DNA from 3 places in the Amycolatopsis sp. NPDC001319 genome. Region 1 is predicted to be linked to each of the others. Evidence: riboswitches for the same ligand, from Rfam matches in the RefSeq annotation. Region 1 holds a riboswitch; each other region holds the start of a gene.
The links. A riboswitch is a leader RNA that binds a small molecule or an ion and turns the genes downstream of it on or off. The one in region 1 is predicted to bind cobalamin.
Positions count from the first base shown of each region.

Region 1 (5,284 bases):
AGATCGCGGTGCCGCAGCGGGCGTTGTCCAGCCAGCGACAGCAGGTGAGCAGCACGCTCGGCGCGTCGGCGGACCGGTTCATGACAGCGAGCATGACCCGTTGTGCCACAGGATGTCCAACGACGTTTCACGATGCGGATTCATCACGATTCGCGATGGTTCGCGAGGTAAGTTCCGACGCATGGAGCAGGTTCTGGACATCGTGCCGCTGCGCAGCTTCGTCGCGGTCGCCGACCGCGGCGGGTTCCAGCGCGCGGCCACGCACCTCCACCTCAGCCAGGCCGCGGTGAGCCAGCACGTGCGCCGGCTCGAAGCCGCCACCGGCCGGCAGCTCGTCGAACGCAGCGGCCGCCGGTCGCGCTTCACCGCCGACGGCGACCTGTTGCTCGGACACGCCCGCCAGATCCTCGCGATGCACGACGAAGCGCTGCGCGCGTTCGACGTCGCGGACGACGAGACCGTGGTGATCGGGTCGACGGAACACGCCGCCGCCCAGCTCCTGCCCCGCCTGACGGCCGTGCTCGGCACCGCGCTGCCCGGTCACCGCGTGCGCTACCGCCTCGACCGCGGCACGGCCCTGCGCGACGCGCTCGGCAGCGGCCGCATCGACCTCGCCCTGCTACTGGGCGCCACCGACGACCCGCGCGCCGAACCCGTCGGCGAGCTCGACCTGACGTGGTACTGCGCCCCCGGCTGGACCCGGCCCGACGGCCCCGTGCCGCTCGTCGCCTTCGACAACCCGTGTGCGTTGCGGACCCGGGCGTTGGAAACCCTGTCCGCGTACGGAATCCCCGCCGCCATCGGCGCCGAAGCCAACCAGCTCGCCGGCGTCCACGCGGCGGCCGCCGCCGGCCAGGGTGTCGCCCTCCTCGCGACCCTCGGCACCACCCCCGAGGGTCTCGTCGAATGCGACGACCTGCCCCCGCCCGAACCACTCCCCCTCGCCTGCTGGCGCCGCCACGGCCTCGACGCCGCCGTGTCCGGCCACGCCGTCGGCTCCCTGCGCCGGCTGCTCACCACCACCCACCCCCTCGCCCGAGGAGCCTGAATGTCCGTGCTGCACGTCCCCGCCGGCTCCGGCGACGGCCGGTTCGTCCGCACCCCCAGCGGCGCCCTGGTCCCCGCCGAGATCGACCCGTTCCACCGCTCGTTGAAACACGTCGCCCCCAGCGGCCTGCTCGGCCAGACCACACAAACCCCGGGCATGAAACGCCTCGAGGCCATCAGCGGCAAAACGGTGGGCGCCCGGGCGCTGTGGATGGGCCAGACCCACGTCCCCGCGTCCACCGCGTCGGCCAACCACCACCACGGCGAGTCGGAGACCGCCATCTACATCGTCTCGGGCAACCCGACTTTCGTCTTCCTCGACGTCGACGGCGACGAGCCGGTGGAACGGCCCATCGAGACCGGGCCGGGTGACTACGTGTTCGTGCCGCCGTTCGTGCCGCACCGGGAGGAGAACCCGGACCCGGAGAACGAAGCCGTCGTGGTGATCGCCCGCACGACACAGGAGGCCATCGTGGTCAACCTGGCCGAGCTCGACTGGTCACGGGTGCGGATCGGCGAACCACACTGACAACGCGAACGCGGTGGGTCCCGCCGCGCTGTTGACCACGAGTGCGATGGCGGCGAACAGCCGCTCGTTCTCGGCGCGCAGGTAGAGGTAATCGGCGGTGCTGACCAAGAAATCGCCGTGACGGGTGACCATGAGGTAGCCGTGAGGAGTGACCTCGGGTACACCGTAGGGCACTCGCGGCGCGGCGAGCACGGCGACGACGGCACCACCGGCGATCGCGGCCAGAGCTCCCCACCGCAGCAGGGCGGGGAGCTTCCGCCAGAGGTGGCGGGCCATCGTCGAGGCGGGCACCTCCGGACGGTTGAGCGCGAGTTTCGCGGCGGCGATCCCGACCACCACGAAGATCCCGGCAACGGCCGCGAACAACACCTGCTGCGGCAGGTGCGGCGCTCCGGGCGTCAGCGAATCGACGACACCGACGACAGAGGCGACCGCCGCGAGGCCGCACCACAGCGCGATCACCCGCACGGGTCAGCCCAGGACACAGTCGCCGCATTTCGGGCCGTCGTGGTTCGGCGCGGCGCGGTAGATGAGGCAGCAGCTGCGGCGGCGGAAGCGGCCGTCCTCGTGGGTGGCGGTGTCGGCGAGGACCGGCAGGACTTCCAGGCGGTCGCGGAAGCGGTGGATGTCGTCCGTCCACGCGGGACGCTCTCGGCGGAGCATCGTGACGGCGCCGTTGAGGGCGGAGGCGACGTTGCCGCGGCGGATGGTCGCCGAGAGCGAGAACCCGGCGAGAGCCTGGTCCAGCCGGCGCAACGGTCCACTCAGGACCCGGTGGGCGAAGAGCGCGACCACGTCGTCGTCCACAGCATCGGTTTCGGGCAGCGAAAGCGGAACCGCGCCGCCGGTCGTCGGCTGCCACCAAGCGGTGGAGAAGTCGGGGACGACGCCGGCGCCCACGGCGAGTGCGAGGGCGGGCGACAGGAGGCGCGCCGCGAGGCCCAGGTGGGTCACGGAAGCGGCGACCCGGAGCTCCACGTCGCCACCCCCGGCGGCGAGCACGGCGCGGACCTGCGTCACGCGCTCGCGCAGCACGGGTCCGTCGTCGAGGACTTCGGAGAGCGGACGCCACGGCGCGGCGGGCTCGTCGCCCGCGGCGTGCGTGTCGAAAGCGAAGAACGGGTTCACACCGCGACGGCGACCGACAGGCAGGTGGAGGCCGACGGGCAGGAGGTGTTCAGCCTGGCCATGTCCGGTTCTCCTTCGGGATGACGCGTCCCTTGCCGGTGGAACAGGTGACGGCCCCTCGACCTGACTCGCCCACCGGGTACACGATGGGCTCACAGTGGCGCGACCGTGCCGGACTCTCACCGGCTTCTCGAAGCCGTCACGCGGCCAGAACGGTACGGCGGCGTCGGCGGGACCGTCAATCACCTGGCACCGCGGCGGACTTCGGTTCGTCCCTCGTTGCCCGGTTCGGGCCGCTGCCCGAGACGGAAACGCATCCGGCAGACCACCGCGTCGGAGCGGCGGCGCAGGGCGCGGGCGAGCACGGCGCCGCGGCGGTTCTGCAGGATGCGCTGCCACGGGTGGTCCGGCTCGACTTCCGCGATGAGGACGAAGACGTGGCAGCCGGAGTGGCCGCGCAGGTGCTCGACGAGGGGCTCGCCCAGCCGCCGGCGTTCGTCGTACAGCTGCACGAGCGGCACGCCGGGGTGCCAGAGGTCCCAGGACGCCACGAACTCCCGCGCCGCGGCCTCCTCGCCCGGGTGGGTCACGTGGACGGCTTCGACGCGCTCGCCCAGCGAAAGGGCGGCGGCGAGCGCGTCGCGCGTCAGGCGGGACACCGTGTGCACGGGCACGACGACCAGTGACCGGTTCGGCCGCGGCGGGGGCGGGGTGCGCCCGAGCCCGAGCCGGTCGCCGATGCGACGGTAACTGCGGTGCACCCACTCCATGCCCGCGACGAGCAGCGGCAGCGCGACGACGATGAGCCAGCCGCCTTCGCCGAACTTCGTCGCGGTGACCACGATCGCGGCGATGCCGGTGAGCAGCGCGCCGAACCCGTTGAGGACGGCTTTGCCGCGCCAGCGTGGCGGGCGAATGCGCAACCAGTGCCGCACCATGCCGATCTGCGAGAGGGTGAAGCCGACGAAGACGCCGATCGCGAACAGCGGGACGAGGGTGTTCGTGTCGCCGTTCGCGACGACGAGCAGCAGCGCCGAGGTGATCGCCAGGAAGCCGACGCCGTAGCGGTAGACCTGGCGTTCGGCGCGCAGCGCGAAGACGTGGGGCAGGTTGTTGTGCTTCGCGAGCAGCTGGGCCAGCACCGGCAGCCCGCCGAACGACGTGTTGGCGGCCAACGCGAGCAACACCACGGTGGAGAACTGCACCAGGTAGAACCCGAACCCGTTGCCGAGCGACGCGGTGGTGACCTGCGAGAGCACGGTGACGCCGTCGACGGGGTGGATGGCGAACTTCCCGATCAGCACCGCGATCCCGATGAGCATGACGGCCAGCAGCACGCCGAGCGCGATCTCGGCCCGCTGGGCCCGGCGCACCCGCGGCCGGCGGAACGACGGCACGGCGTTGGCGATCGCCTCCACGCCGGTGAGCGCGGCGCAGCCGTTGGCGAACGCCTTGAGCAGCAACAGGATCCCGACGGTCTGCAGGCTGACCCCGGGCGCCGGCGCGGCGACGGCCGCGGCGGGCCCCGTGCGGACCAGGCCGACCACGACGACCGTGAGGATCGACCCGACGAACATCGCCGTGGGCACGATGAACGCTCGCGCGCTCTCCGCGATTCCGCGCAGGTTCACGCCCGTCACCAGCGCCAGCACCCCGAGGCACAGCCACAGCGTGTAGGGCAGCAGCGCGGGCACGGCGGACGTCAGGGCCGCCACGCCGGCGGCCACGGACACCGCGACGTTGAGCACGTAGTCGACGATCAGCGACGCGGCCGCGACCAGCGACGCGCGGCGGCCGAGGTGGACCCGGCTCACGCCGTACGCGCCGCCGCCGTCCGGGAACGCGGCGATCACCTGCCGGTACGACAGCGTCAGGACCCCGAGCAGCAGCGCGATCGCGAGCGTGACCGGCAGCGTGAACCCCAGCCCGCTCCCGCCCGCGACGGCCAGCACGATCACGATCGCTTCGGGGCCGTACGCCACCGACGCCATCGCGTCCAGGGACAGGGCGGCCAGCCCGCCGACGACGGAAAGCCGGTGCCTCTCACCACCACTTTCGGCGGCGTCGCCGGTCTCGCTGCTGTCGCTGGCGGGAAGCGTCGTAGTCACACCGCACAGATTGGGATTCACCCGTCCGGGCGGTGCTCGTCGTTGACGTTTCCTTGACGGTCCTTTCCACCAAGTGAACGGGCACCTGATGCGTGGCCGCCCACGGTGTTCAGCGGCCCCTCGGCCGCTGGGAGTCTGCGCCTCGATGGTGAGTGGCTCTCCCTCCTGGAGAAAGGGCCGCCGGCCCGGTATTCGTGGAGAGGGACAACCGGTCTGCTACTTGAGCGAATCTGCCGAGGTCAAGATGGACTACCGAACGGTCATCACCCGGGTTCTCGACGGCTGGAAGGACGGCGTCGACGCGCACCGACCTGACGAGGTCGCGAACTACTTCACCGAAGACGCCCTCTTCCAGGGCGCGCACCCCGGCTATTCCGTCGGGCGGAAAGGCGTCGAGGAATACTACGAAGAACAGCCCGTCGGATTGACGGTCGTTTACGAGATCCGGGAAATCCGCCCCCTCGCCCAGGGC
Region 1 is NZ_JBIAWY010000009.1:240,730-246,013, reverse strand. It holds gene ACFY1H_RS32195 (LysR substrate-binding domain-containing protein) at 182-1,048, shown strand; gene ACFY1H_RS32190 (cupin domain-containing protein) at 1,049-1,576, shown strand; gene ACFY1H_RS32185 (hypothetical protein) at 1,547-2,044, opposite strand; gene ACFY1H_RS32180 ((2Fe-2S)-binding protein) at 2,048-2,704, opposite strand; cobalamin riboswitch at 2,799-2,920, opposite strand; gene ACFY1H_RS32175 (APC family permease) at 2,947-4,812, opposite strand; gene ACFY1H_RS32170 (YybH family protein) at 5,057-5,284, shown strand, end outside.

Region 2 (5,284 bases), on a different contig from region 1:
CCGCGGCACGCGCAGGCGGACGGGCGCGTTGCAGACGGTCCGCCGCACCTGCTGCGGGATCGCGACCACGGGCACCACGTCGAAGTAGCGCCAGCCGCGGCGGGTCAGGGCGGCGCCCAGCGTGGCGCCGATGGTGTTGAGCAGCACGTCGTCGGTCGAGGTCACGCGGCCGCTCTGAATGAGGAACTGCGTGGCCTCCACCAGCACGGACGCGCTCAGGGCGGTGAGCGCGATCCGGCTGAGCGACCGCAGCCGGCGCAGGCGCAGCGGCACGAGCGCGCCCAGCGGGCTCAGGAGGAGCAGATTGCCGACGACCTGCCAGAGCGATCCGTCGTCGGACAGCGCGGCGGAGAGGTCGGCGCCGGGCACCAGGTCGAGGGTGCTCCCCGAAGCGGTGCCGACGGGCATGATGACCAGGCAGAGCACGAGCGCGCCGAGCGTCACCGCCGTCACGTCGACGGCCGCGGTCGCCGACGCGTGGCCGAGGCTGATGTCGCTGCTTCTTCGCCGCCTCCGCGCGGCGAGCAAGGGCCAGCAAAGCAGCGCGTATGGCAACGCGATGGCCGTGATCGGGATGATCCCCCAGAAAGCGCGCAGCAAGGCACCCATGCGCTTCCCTTCTCGAACCCCTATGAACTGCTTCTTCCCGCCCTCCCAAGATCAACCTTCGCATTGCCGGTTCGAGTCGGCATGCTCAGCGGGCCGCACTATTCGGTGATCTTTCCGGTGGCGCGAAACGGCTTCCCGTGGTTCGGTCGAGGCGCGGACCGTCCATAGTGGATGCTGTGGACAACCCTGTGGAAGGATTGCGCCGACTTGGCGGAAAGCCTTGGTTCACAACGGAAACCAAGGGTTTGAGCCTGTGTACTACCCGGCGAGCTCGCGCGCCTTCTCGATGAGCGCGGACAGGTGCAGGCCACGGTGGACGTCGCACGGGTGCGTGGTCGTGCCACTCGCGACCATGGCCGCGAAGTCGTCCAGCAGAGCCGTGTAGGCCTCCCCGGCGGTGCCTGGTTTGCGGCCGAGTGTCCGGTAGCCGTGCTCGCCGTAGACCGCGACCTCGACCACGGTCGGCTGAACCGGGAGCCGCAGCGACAGCGTCGCGGTGCTCGTCGCGCCGCCCTCGTGGGCGAACATCAGCTGCCACAGGTCGTCGGGGCCGCGGTGGGCCGCGAGCACGTCGGTGATGCGGCCGAGGGCGGCGTCGAGCAGGTCGAACGCGTGCGGGCCGATGTCGGCGAGCGCGCCGCCGGACGCGTCGAGCCGCCACGCCGACGTCGAGTACTGCCCGCCGAGCAGTGCGCCCGAAAGCCAGCGCGCGCCACCGCCGCGCCAGCCGCCCGAGGCAGCGAGGCCGTCGAGCCATTCGCGCGTCTGCTGGGAGAACCGCAGCGTGAGCATCACGAGCGACGCGACGCCGGCCTTGTCCACGGCGTCGGCCAGCCGCTGCGCGCTCGCCAGGTCGGCGGCGATGGGCTTCTCGAGGATCAGGTGCTTGCCGGCCTCGGCCGCGCGCGTCGCGATCTCCGCCTGCACGGCGGGCGGCACGGCGAAGGCTAGGGCGTCGACCAGGGAGAACAGCTCGTCGAGGTCGTCGGTGCCGACCGCGTCGTGGGCCTCGGCCAGCGGGCGGGCGCTGGTGACGCGGCGCGCCCACACGGCGGTGAGCTCGGTGCCGGGGTGTTCGGCCAGTCCCGGCGCGTGCACCGTGGTCGCCCAGGGACCGGTTCCGACGAGGCCGATGCGCAGCTGTCCGACGTCCACGCCCGGAAGTGTAGGTGTGTCCGGCGCCGCTTCCGGCGGGTACCTCCGGTGGGTTAACGTCGGTCAGCTGTACACCACGATCGGGGGAAGCCGGTGGGAATCCGGCGCTGACCCGCAACCGTGAGCGGCCGCCCGCGCGGCCGTGAGCCGGATCGCCCGCCGTGGTCCGACTCGATGCGAGGTTCATCAACGATGCGGTTGTTCCCTGCAGTCCGGCTCCTGGCCGTGGCCGCGCTCCTGGTCACCGCCGGCCTGTCCGGCGCGAGTCCCGCCACCGCGACCGTGCCCGGGAAGGGCACCGCGGGCTACTGTCCCGACGCCACCGGCGTGACGGTGGTGGTCGACTTCCAGGACCTCGGTGGCGACACCCTGATCCGCTGCGCGCCCGGGCCGCAGGCCGACGGGGTGGCGGCCATGCAGAACGCGGGCCTCGACATCGCGGGCGTCGGCAAGTACGGCCTGGCGCTGATCTGCAAGATCGAGGGCAAACCGGTCGACCAGTCGTGCTCGGGGATGCCGCCGGAGAGCGCGTCGTGGAGCTTCTGGACGGCGACCGACGGCGGCAAGTGGGCTTCGAGCCAGGTCGGGGTGCAGGGCTGGAAGCCGCCGGCGGGGAGCTTCGAGGGCTGGTCGTTCGCGCACAACAAGTCCTTCCAGGACTACCCGCCGCCGCGGGTGGCGCCGGTGCGGAAGGCCAACGCGGCGGTGCCCGCGGCCGCGTCGACGGAATCCGGCGGCAGCGGCTTCCCGTGGAGCCTGGTGATCGGGCTCGTCGTGATCGTGGTGCTGGTCGTCGCCGGAGTGGTCGTCGGGCTGCGGCGCAGGCGTGCTGCCCGGTAACGCGCGGGCTCTGCACCCGGGTGCGTGGTGGGTGTGGGCGCTCGCGCTCGCCGTCGCCGCGAGCCGCACCACCAACCCGTTGCTGCTCGCGCTGGTGATCGCCGTGGCCGGGTTCGTGGTGGTGAACCGCCGGGGCGACGCGCCGTGGGCGCTGGCTTTTCGCGTGTACGCGCTGGTCGCGGCCGTGATCGTGGTGTCGCGCGTGCTGTTCCGCATCCTCATCGGCGGCGAGGACGGCGGCCACGTGCTGTTCACGCTGCCGACGATCCCATTGCCCGCCGCGGCCGCCGGGATCGAGCTGCTGGGGCCCACTTCGGCCGAGGAGCTGCTCGGCGGCTTCTACGACGGCCTGCGGCTGGCCACGATCGTGCTCTGCGTGGGCGCCGCCAACGCGCTGGCCAACCCGAAACGCCTGCTCAAGGCCGTGCCCGGTGCGTTGGCCGAGGTGAGCACGGCGGTCACGGTGGCGCTTTCGGTGGCCCCGCAGCTGGTGGAGAGCGTGCAGCGGGTGCGGCGCGCGCGCCGGCTGCGCGCGGCGCGTGGACGGGGGCTGAGGTTCGTGAAGGGGGTTTTCGTGCCGGTGCTGGCGGACGCGCTGGACCGCTCGCTCCTGCTCGCGGCGGCCATGGACTCGCGCGGCTACGGCCGGCGCGGGTACCTCGCACCGCGCGTGCGGGTGCTGATCGCCGCTTGCGTGCTCGCCGGACTGGTCGGGGTCGCCGTCGGGGTGTACGGGGTGCTGGACGGGTCGTCGAGCTGGCTCGGCGTGCCGATGCTGGTGGCGGGGCTGGCCGTGGCGTCCGCCGGGTTCGTGCTGGGCGGGCGGCGCATCCAGCGGACGGCGTACCGGCCCGATCCGTGGCGGCTGCCGGAGACGTTGGTGGTGCTGTGCGGCGTCGCGTCGGCGGGGCTGCTGCTGGCTGCTTCGCCGGCTTCGTTGGCCACGTCGGTCAGCCCGCCGGCTTGGCCCACCTTGCCGTTGGTGCCGACGTTGGCCGTGCTGATCGGGGTGCTGCCGGCGTGGCTCGCGCCGCGGCCGCAGTCCGTTGTGGAGGTGGCGCGGTGATCGAGTTCTCGCAGGTCACGGTCACTTACGACGGCGCTTCCGCGCCCGTGCTGCACGGCGTCGACCTCGTGGTGGAGGAAGGCGAACTGTGCCTGGTGGCCGGGCGAACCGGGGTCGGCAAGTCGACTTTTCTCGGTGCCATCAACGGGCTCGTGCCCCACTTCACCGGCGGCACGTTGGCCGGACGGGTGCTCGTCGCCGGTCTGGACACCGCGACGCACCCACCGCGTGAGCTGGCGTCCGTCGTCGGCGTCGTGGGGCAGGACCCGCTCGCGGGGTTCGTCACGGACACTGTGGAGGAAGAGCTCGCGTACGCGATGGAGCAGCTGGCCGTGGCGCCCGACGTGATGCGCAAGCGCGTGGAGGAGACGCTCGACCTGCTGGGCATCGCCGAGCTGCGCGACCGTCCACTTCGGACGCTTTCCGGCGGGCAGCAGCAGCGCGTGGCGATCGGGTCGGTGCTCACCGCGCACCCGGGCGTGCTCGTGCTGGACGAACCGACGTCGGCGCTCGACCCGACCGCCGCCGAGGAGGTGCTGGCCGCGATCACGCGGCTGGTGCATGACCTCGGCACCACGGTCGTCGTCGCGGAGCACCGGATGGAGCGTGTGGCGCAGTACGCCGACCGGCTGCTCTACCTCCCGGGCGACGGTTCCGTGCGGTCCGGACCACCGGGGGAGGTGTTCGCGGACGCCGACGTCGCGCCGCCGATCGTGGAGCTCGGCCGGTTCGCGGGCTGGTCGCCGCTGCCGCTCTCGGTGCGGGACGCGCGGCGGCGGGCGGGACCGTTGCGAGAACGGCTCTCGACGGCGGCCCGCCCCGCCGCGGCCCGCGTGCCTACGGAGGCCGTGCTCACCGCGCGGGGGGTGCAGGTGCGCTACGGAGGCGTAGTGGCCGTGCGCGGGGTGGACCTGCGGCTGGGCCGAGGTGAGGTCGTCGCGTTGATGGGGCGCAACGGGTCCGGCAAGTCTTCGCTGCTCTGGGCGCTGCAGGGCAGCGGGCCGCGCTCGGGCGGGACCGTCGACGTGCTGGGTGTGGACCCGGCTGCGGCGCGGCCCCGGGCGGCCCGGTCGCGTGTCGGCTTGGTGCCGCAGACCCCGTCCGACCTGCTGTACCTCGACTCCGTGGCCGCAGAGTGCCGGCAGGCGGACACCGAGTCGGGCGCCGCCGCGGGCACGGCCCGGGCGTTGCTGGACCGGCTGGTTCCGGGCGTCTCGCCGGAGGCGAACCCCCGTGACCTGTCCGAAGGCCAGCGGCTCGCGCTCGTGCTGGCCGTGCAGCTGGCCGCCGCGCCGCCGGTTGTCCTGCTCGACGAGCCGACCCGCGGCCTGGACTACCCGGCGAAGCGCCACTTCGCGGCCGTGCTGGCTTCGCTGGCTTCTTCGGGCGTCGCGGTGCTGCTGGCCACGCACGACGTCGAGTTCGTCGCCGTGGCCGCCCACCGCGTGGCGGTCCTGGCCGACGGCGAGGTGGTGGCCGACGGCCCGACCGCCGACGTCGTGGTGTCGTCGCCGGCCTTCGCGCCGCAGGTGGCGAAGGTCCTGGCGCCGCAGGAGTGGCTGACGGTCGCCGAGGTCGAGCAGGCGCTGCGGTGACGGACTTCCTCGGCCCGGC
Region 2 is NZ_JBIAWY010000001.1:782,531-787,814, forward strand. It holds gene ACFY1H_RS03740 (VanZ family protein) at 1-609, opposite strand, end outside; gene ACFY1H_RS03745 (Gfo/Idh/MocA family oxidoreductase) at 868-1,764, opposite strand; cobalamin riboswitch at 1,808-1,943, shown strand; gene ACFY1H_RS03750 (hypothetical protein) at 1,957-2,604, shown strand; gene ACFY1H_RS03755 (CbiQ family ECF transporter T component) at 2,594-3,670, shown strand; gene ACFY1H_RS03760 (ABC transporter ATP-binding protein) at 3,667-5,265, shown strand; gene ACFY1H_RS03765 (ECF transporter S component) at 5,262-5,284, shown strand, end outside.
Region 2: it holds a riboswitch for cobalamin, as region 1 does, so the genes downstream of both, ACFY1H_RS03750 (hypothetical protein) here and ACFY1H_RS32180 ((2Fe-2S)-binding protein) in region 1, are expected to answer to the same signal.

Region 3 (5,284 bases), on a different contig from region 1:
CGGCAACGACTGGACCCCGGTCCGCGGCCTCGGCGCCCACATCAAGGGCACCAACGGCCAGTCGCAGGGTGTCGTGCCGTTCCTCAAGATCGCCAACGACACCGCCGTCGCCGTGAACCAGGGCGGCAAGCGCAAGGGCGCGGCGTGCGCGTACCTCGAAACCTGGCACGTGGACATCGAGGAGTTCCTCGACCTGCGCAAGAACACCGGTGACGACCGCCGCCGCACGCACGACATGAACACGGCCAACTGGGTGCCGGACGAGTTCCTGCGCCGCGTTGAAGCCGACGGGCAGTGGACCCTGTTCTCCCCCAACGAAACGCCGGACCTGCACGACCTCTACGGCAACGCGTTCGCCGAGCGCTACCGCGAGTACGAGGCCGCCGCCGACCGCGGCGAGATCAAGGTCTTCCGCCGCCTGCGCGCCGTCGACCTGTGGCGCCGCATGCTGACGATGCTGTTCGAGACCGGGCACCCGTGGATCACGTTCAAGGACCCGTGCAACCTGCGCTCGCCGCAGCAGCACGTCGGCGTGGTGCACTCCTCGAACCTGTGCACCGAGATCACGCTGAACACCAACATCGACGAGGTCGCGGTCTGCAACCTCGGCTCGGTGAACCTGCTCAAGCACGTCACCCCCGAGGGCCTGGACACCAACCGCCTCGAGAAGACCGTGCGCACGGCCGTCCGCATGCTCGACAACGTGATCGACATCAACTTCTACACGATCCCGGAGGCGCGCCGCTCCAACCTGCGCCACCGCCCGGTGGGCCTGGGCATCATGGGCTACCAGGACGCGCTGTTCGAGCTCGGCCTGCCGTTCGCCTCGGAAGAGGCGGTGAAGTTCGCCGACGTGAGCATGGAGCACGTGTCCTACTACGCGATCTCGGCGTCGACCGACCTCGCCGAGGAGCGCGGCCAGTACCAGACGTTCGAGGGTTCGCTGTGGAGCCGCGGCATCCTGCCGATCGACTCGATGCAGCTGCTGATCGACGCGCGCCAGGGCGACGCCCTCGCCGTCGACACCTCCACGACGCTGGACTGGGCGCCGCTGCGCGAGCGCGTGAAGACGGTCGGCATGCGCAACTCCAACGTCATGGCGATCGCGCCGACCGCGACGATCTCCAACATCTCGGGCGTCGGCCAGTCGATCGAGCCGCTGTTCCAGAACCTGTACGTGAAGTCGAACATGTCGGGCGACTTCACCGTGGTGAACCCGCACCTGGTCAAGAGCCTCAAGGCCCGCGGCCTGTGGGACGAGGTCATGGTCAGCGACCTGAAGTACTTCGACGGCAGCCTCGGCCAGATCGACCGCGTGCCGGACGACCTGAAGGCGCTCTACGCCACCGCGTTCGAGATCGAGTCGAAGTGGATCGTGGACGCCGGCTCGGTCCGGCAGAAGTGGATCGACCAGGCGCAGTCGCTGAATCTCTACATCGCGGCGCCGAGCGGGCGCAAGCTCGACGAGCTGTACCGCTACGCGTGGCACAAGGGCCTCAAGACCACGTACTACCTGCGCGCCCAGTCGGCGACGCACGTGGAGAAGAGCACCCTGCGCGGCACCGACGGCAAGCTGAACGCGGTCTCGGCCGCCCCGGCCGCCGCTCCGGCTCCGGCCGCGACGCCGGCTCCGGCTCCTTCGCCGGCACCGTCGCCCTCGCCGTCGGCCGCCGTGCCGGCGAGCCCCGCCGCGGCCGTGCCCGCCGCGGTCCCGGCCGCCAAGCCCGCCGAGCCGAAGGAACTGCCGAAGGTCGACGACATCGACTTCGTCGCCACCGAAGGCGCCTCCTGCCGCATCGACGACCCCGACTGCGAAGCCTGCCAGTGACCTCCTCGTGAAGGGGTGCGGCCGGCGAGACCCGGCCGCACCCCTTCACGAGCCTTTTCTTGGAGCCTCTAGATGACCAACGTGGAGACCACGGACGCCACCGGCCTCGGCGCGATCGAGGTCGGCGCCGCCCGGATCAACGTCGACGACAAGCGCATGATCAACGCCCGCGCCGACGTGAACCAGCTGCTGCCCATGAAGTACCGCTGGGCGTGGGACAAGTACCTCGCCGCGTGCAACAACCACTGGATGCCGACCGAGGTCGCCATGCAGGCCGACATCGCGCTGTGGAAGTCGCCCGACGGCCTGACCGAGGACGAGCGCCAGATGCTCAAGCGCAACCTCGGCTTCTTCGCCACGGCGGAGTCCTTGGTGGCCAACAACATCGTGCTCGCGGTGTACCGCCAGATCACCAACCCCGAGTGTCGCCAGTACCTGCTGCGCCAGGCGTTCGAGGAGGCCGTGCACACGCACACCTTCCAGTACATCTGCGAAAGCCTCGGCCTGGTCGAGGGCGAGCTGTTCAACATGTACCGCGAGGTGCCGTCCATCTCCGAGAAGGACGCGTGGGCGCTGAAGTACACGCAGAACCTCGAGAACCCGGACTTCGAGACCGGCACGCCGGAGGCCGACCAGGCGTTCCTGCGCGACCTCGTGGCGTTCTACGTGATCTTCGAGGGCATGTGGTTCTACACCGGCTTCGCGCAGATCCTCTCGCTCGGCCGCCGCAACAAGATGGTCGGCATCGCCGAGCAGTACCAGTACATCCTGCGCGACGAGTCGATCCACCTGAACTTCGGCATCGACTGCATCAACCAGATCAAGATCGAGAACCCGCACCTGTGGACGGAAGAGTTCCAGGCGGAGATCCGGCAGATGCTGACCGACGCGTGCGAGCTGGAGGTCCGCTACGCGCGTGACACCATGCCGCGCGGCATGCTCGGCCTTTCGGCGCAGCTGTGCGAGCAGTACATGCACTTCATCACCGACCGGCGCGCCCAGCAGATCGGCCTCGCGCCGATCTTCGGGGAGACGGAGAACCCGTTCCCGTGGATGTCGGAGGCGATGGACCTGAAGAAGGAGAAGAACTTCTTCGAGACCCGCGTGATCGAGTACCAGTCCGGCGGCGCGCTGGACTGGGACTGATCGGCTGCAGGACTGATCCCGGTCTCCGGGATCACAGCGGACGTCGTGCCACCCGGTGCCGCGACCCGCTAGGCTCGGCCACGCCACTGGTTCGCCAGGGCGTGGCCGGGCTTTTTTCGTGCGGCCACACCCTGGCGAGGCAACAGGGAACCCGGTGTGAGTCCGGGACTGCCCCGCAGCGGTGAGTGGGAACGAAAGCCGTCACCACGATTTCGTGGTCAAGCACTGGGCGCGAGCCCGGGAAGCGACGGTGAGTAGGCGCGAGCTCGGCGCCCACGAGTCCGAAGACCTGCCCGTGGTACGTGCGCCGACGGCGTGCGTGAGTCCGGGCCCCGTGGGAGCAGGCCTGACCGAAGACGCGGTTCTCGCGTGCCCGGGCTCGCCTCGAACGAGCTCGCGAGGAGAGAGCCTGTGACCACCATCGGCACCACGATCCTGGGGTACCCGCGCATCGGGCCGGCCCGGGAACTGAAGCGCGCCCTGGAACGCTACTGGGCGGGCACCACCGGCGAGGCGGAACTGCTCGCCACCGGCCGCGAACTGCGCGGGCGGACCTGGTCGCGGCTGCGCGAAGCGGGCCTGGAATCGGTCCCCTCGAACACGTCTTCCCACTACGACCAGGTGCTCGACACCGCCGAGCTGTTCGGCGCGCTGCCGGCGCGCTTCACCCGCCTCGGCCTCTCGCCGCTCGATACGTACTTCGCGGCCGCGCGCGGCGTGCAGGACGAGCCGGCGCTCGAGATGACGAAGTGGTTCGACACCAACTACCACTACCTCGTGCCCGAACTGGGTCCCGACTCGCGCTTCGCGTTGTCGGGCACGAAGCCGCTCGACGAGGTGCGCGAGGCCCGGGAGCTGGGCATCGAGACGCGGCCGGTGTTCGTCGGCCCGGTCACGTTCCTGTTGCTGGCCAAGGCGACGCGGCCGGGGTTCGAGCCGCTGGAGCTGCTCGACGAGCTCCTGCCCGCGTACGCGGCGCTGCTGTGCGCGCTGAAGGCCGAGGGCGTCGAGTGGGTGCAGCTCGACGAGCCGGCGTTCGCCGGCGACCGCACCACGAAGGAACTCAACGCGCTGACCCGCGCGTACCACGTGCTGGCCAAGGCCGAAGACCGGCCGAAGCTGCTCGTCGCCGGGTACTTCGGCGGGCTCGGTCGCGGGCTGGGCGTGCTGGCCCGCTCCCCCATCGACGCGCTGGCCGTGGACCTCGTCACCGAGGAGTCCTTTGTGGACGCCGTGGCGGCGGAAGGCGCCTTGCGCGACAAGGAGGTGCTCGCCGGTGTCGTCGACGGGCGCAACGTGTGGCGCACGGACCCGGACCGTGCGCTCGAACGTGCCGCCCGGCTGGCCGGCACCGCGCGGCACGTCAGCGTGTCGACGTCGTGCTCGCTGCTGCACGTGCCCCACGACGTCGAGGCCGAGAACCTCGACCCACGGCTGAAGAGCTGGCTCGCGTTCGCCGACCAGAAGGTCGCCGAGGTCGTACTGCTCGGGCGGGCGCTGCGCGGCGATCAGGTGGACCTGTCTGCGGCGCGCGCGGCCGTCGCGGACCGCGCGACGAACCCGGTGGACGCGGCCGTGCGCGAGCGCCTGGCGGCACTGAAGCCCGAGGACGCCGTGCGTGCGCCGTATGAGCAACGGGCGGCCCTGCAACAGGAATCCCTCGGCCTGCCGCCGTTGCCGACCACCACGATCGGCTCGTTCCCGCAGACCACCGACGTCCGCAAGGCGCGCGCCGCGTACCGCGCGGGCACGCTCGAGGAAGCCGCGTACGTGGCCGAGATGCACGCCGAGATCGACCGCGTGGTGCGGCTGCAGGAGGAGCTGGGCCTCGACGTGCTCGTGCACGGCGAGCCCGAGCGCCACGACATGGTGCAGTACTTCGCCGAGCAGCTCGCCGGGTTCGCCTCGACCGAGCACGGCTGGGTGCAGTCCTACGGCTCGCGCTGCGTCCGCCCGCCGATCCTCCACGGCGACGTCTCGCGACCGCGGCCGATGACCGTGCCGTGGGCGCGGTACGCGCAGAGCCGCACGGCCAAGCCGATCAAGGGCATGCTCACCGGCCCGGTCACGATCCTCGCGTGGTCGTTCGTGCGCGACGACCAGCCGCTCGCCGACACCGCGCTGCAGGTCGCGTTCGCGATCCGCGACGAGGTGGCCGACCTCGAAGCCGCGGGCGTGCGCGTGATCCAGGTCGACGAGCCGGCGCTGCGGGAGCTGCTGCCGCTGCGCGCGGCCGGGCACTCGGCCTACTTCGGCTGGGCGGTGCGCGCGTTCCGCGTCGCGACGGCCGGGGTCGCCGAAGGCACCCAG
Region 3 is NZ_JBIAWY010000008.1:116,496-121,779, reverse strand. It holds gene ACFY1H_RS29365 (ribonucleoside-diphosphate reductase subunit alpha) at 1-1,828, shown strand, start outside; gene ACFY1H_RS29360 (ribonucleotide-diphosphate reductase subunit beta) at 1,901-2,974, shown strand; cobalamin riboswitch at 3,076-3,286, shown strand; gene metE (5-methyltetrahydropteroyltriglutamate--homocysteine S-methyltransferase) at 3,386-5,284, shown strand, end outside.
Region 3: it holds a riboswitch for cobalamin, as region 1 does, so the genes downstream of both, metE (5-methyltetrahydropteroyltriglutamate--homocysteine S-methyltransferase) here and ACFY1H_RS32180 ((2Fe-2S)-binding protein) in region 1, are expected to answer to the same signal.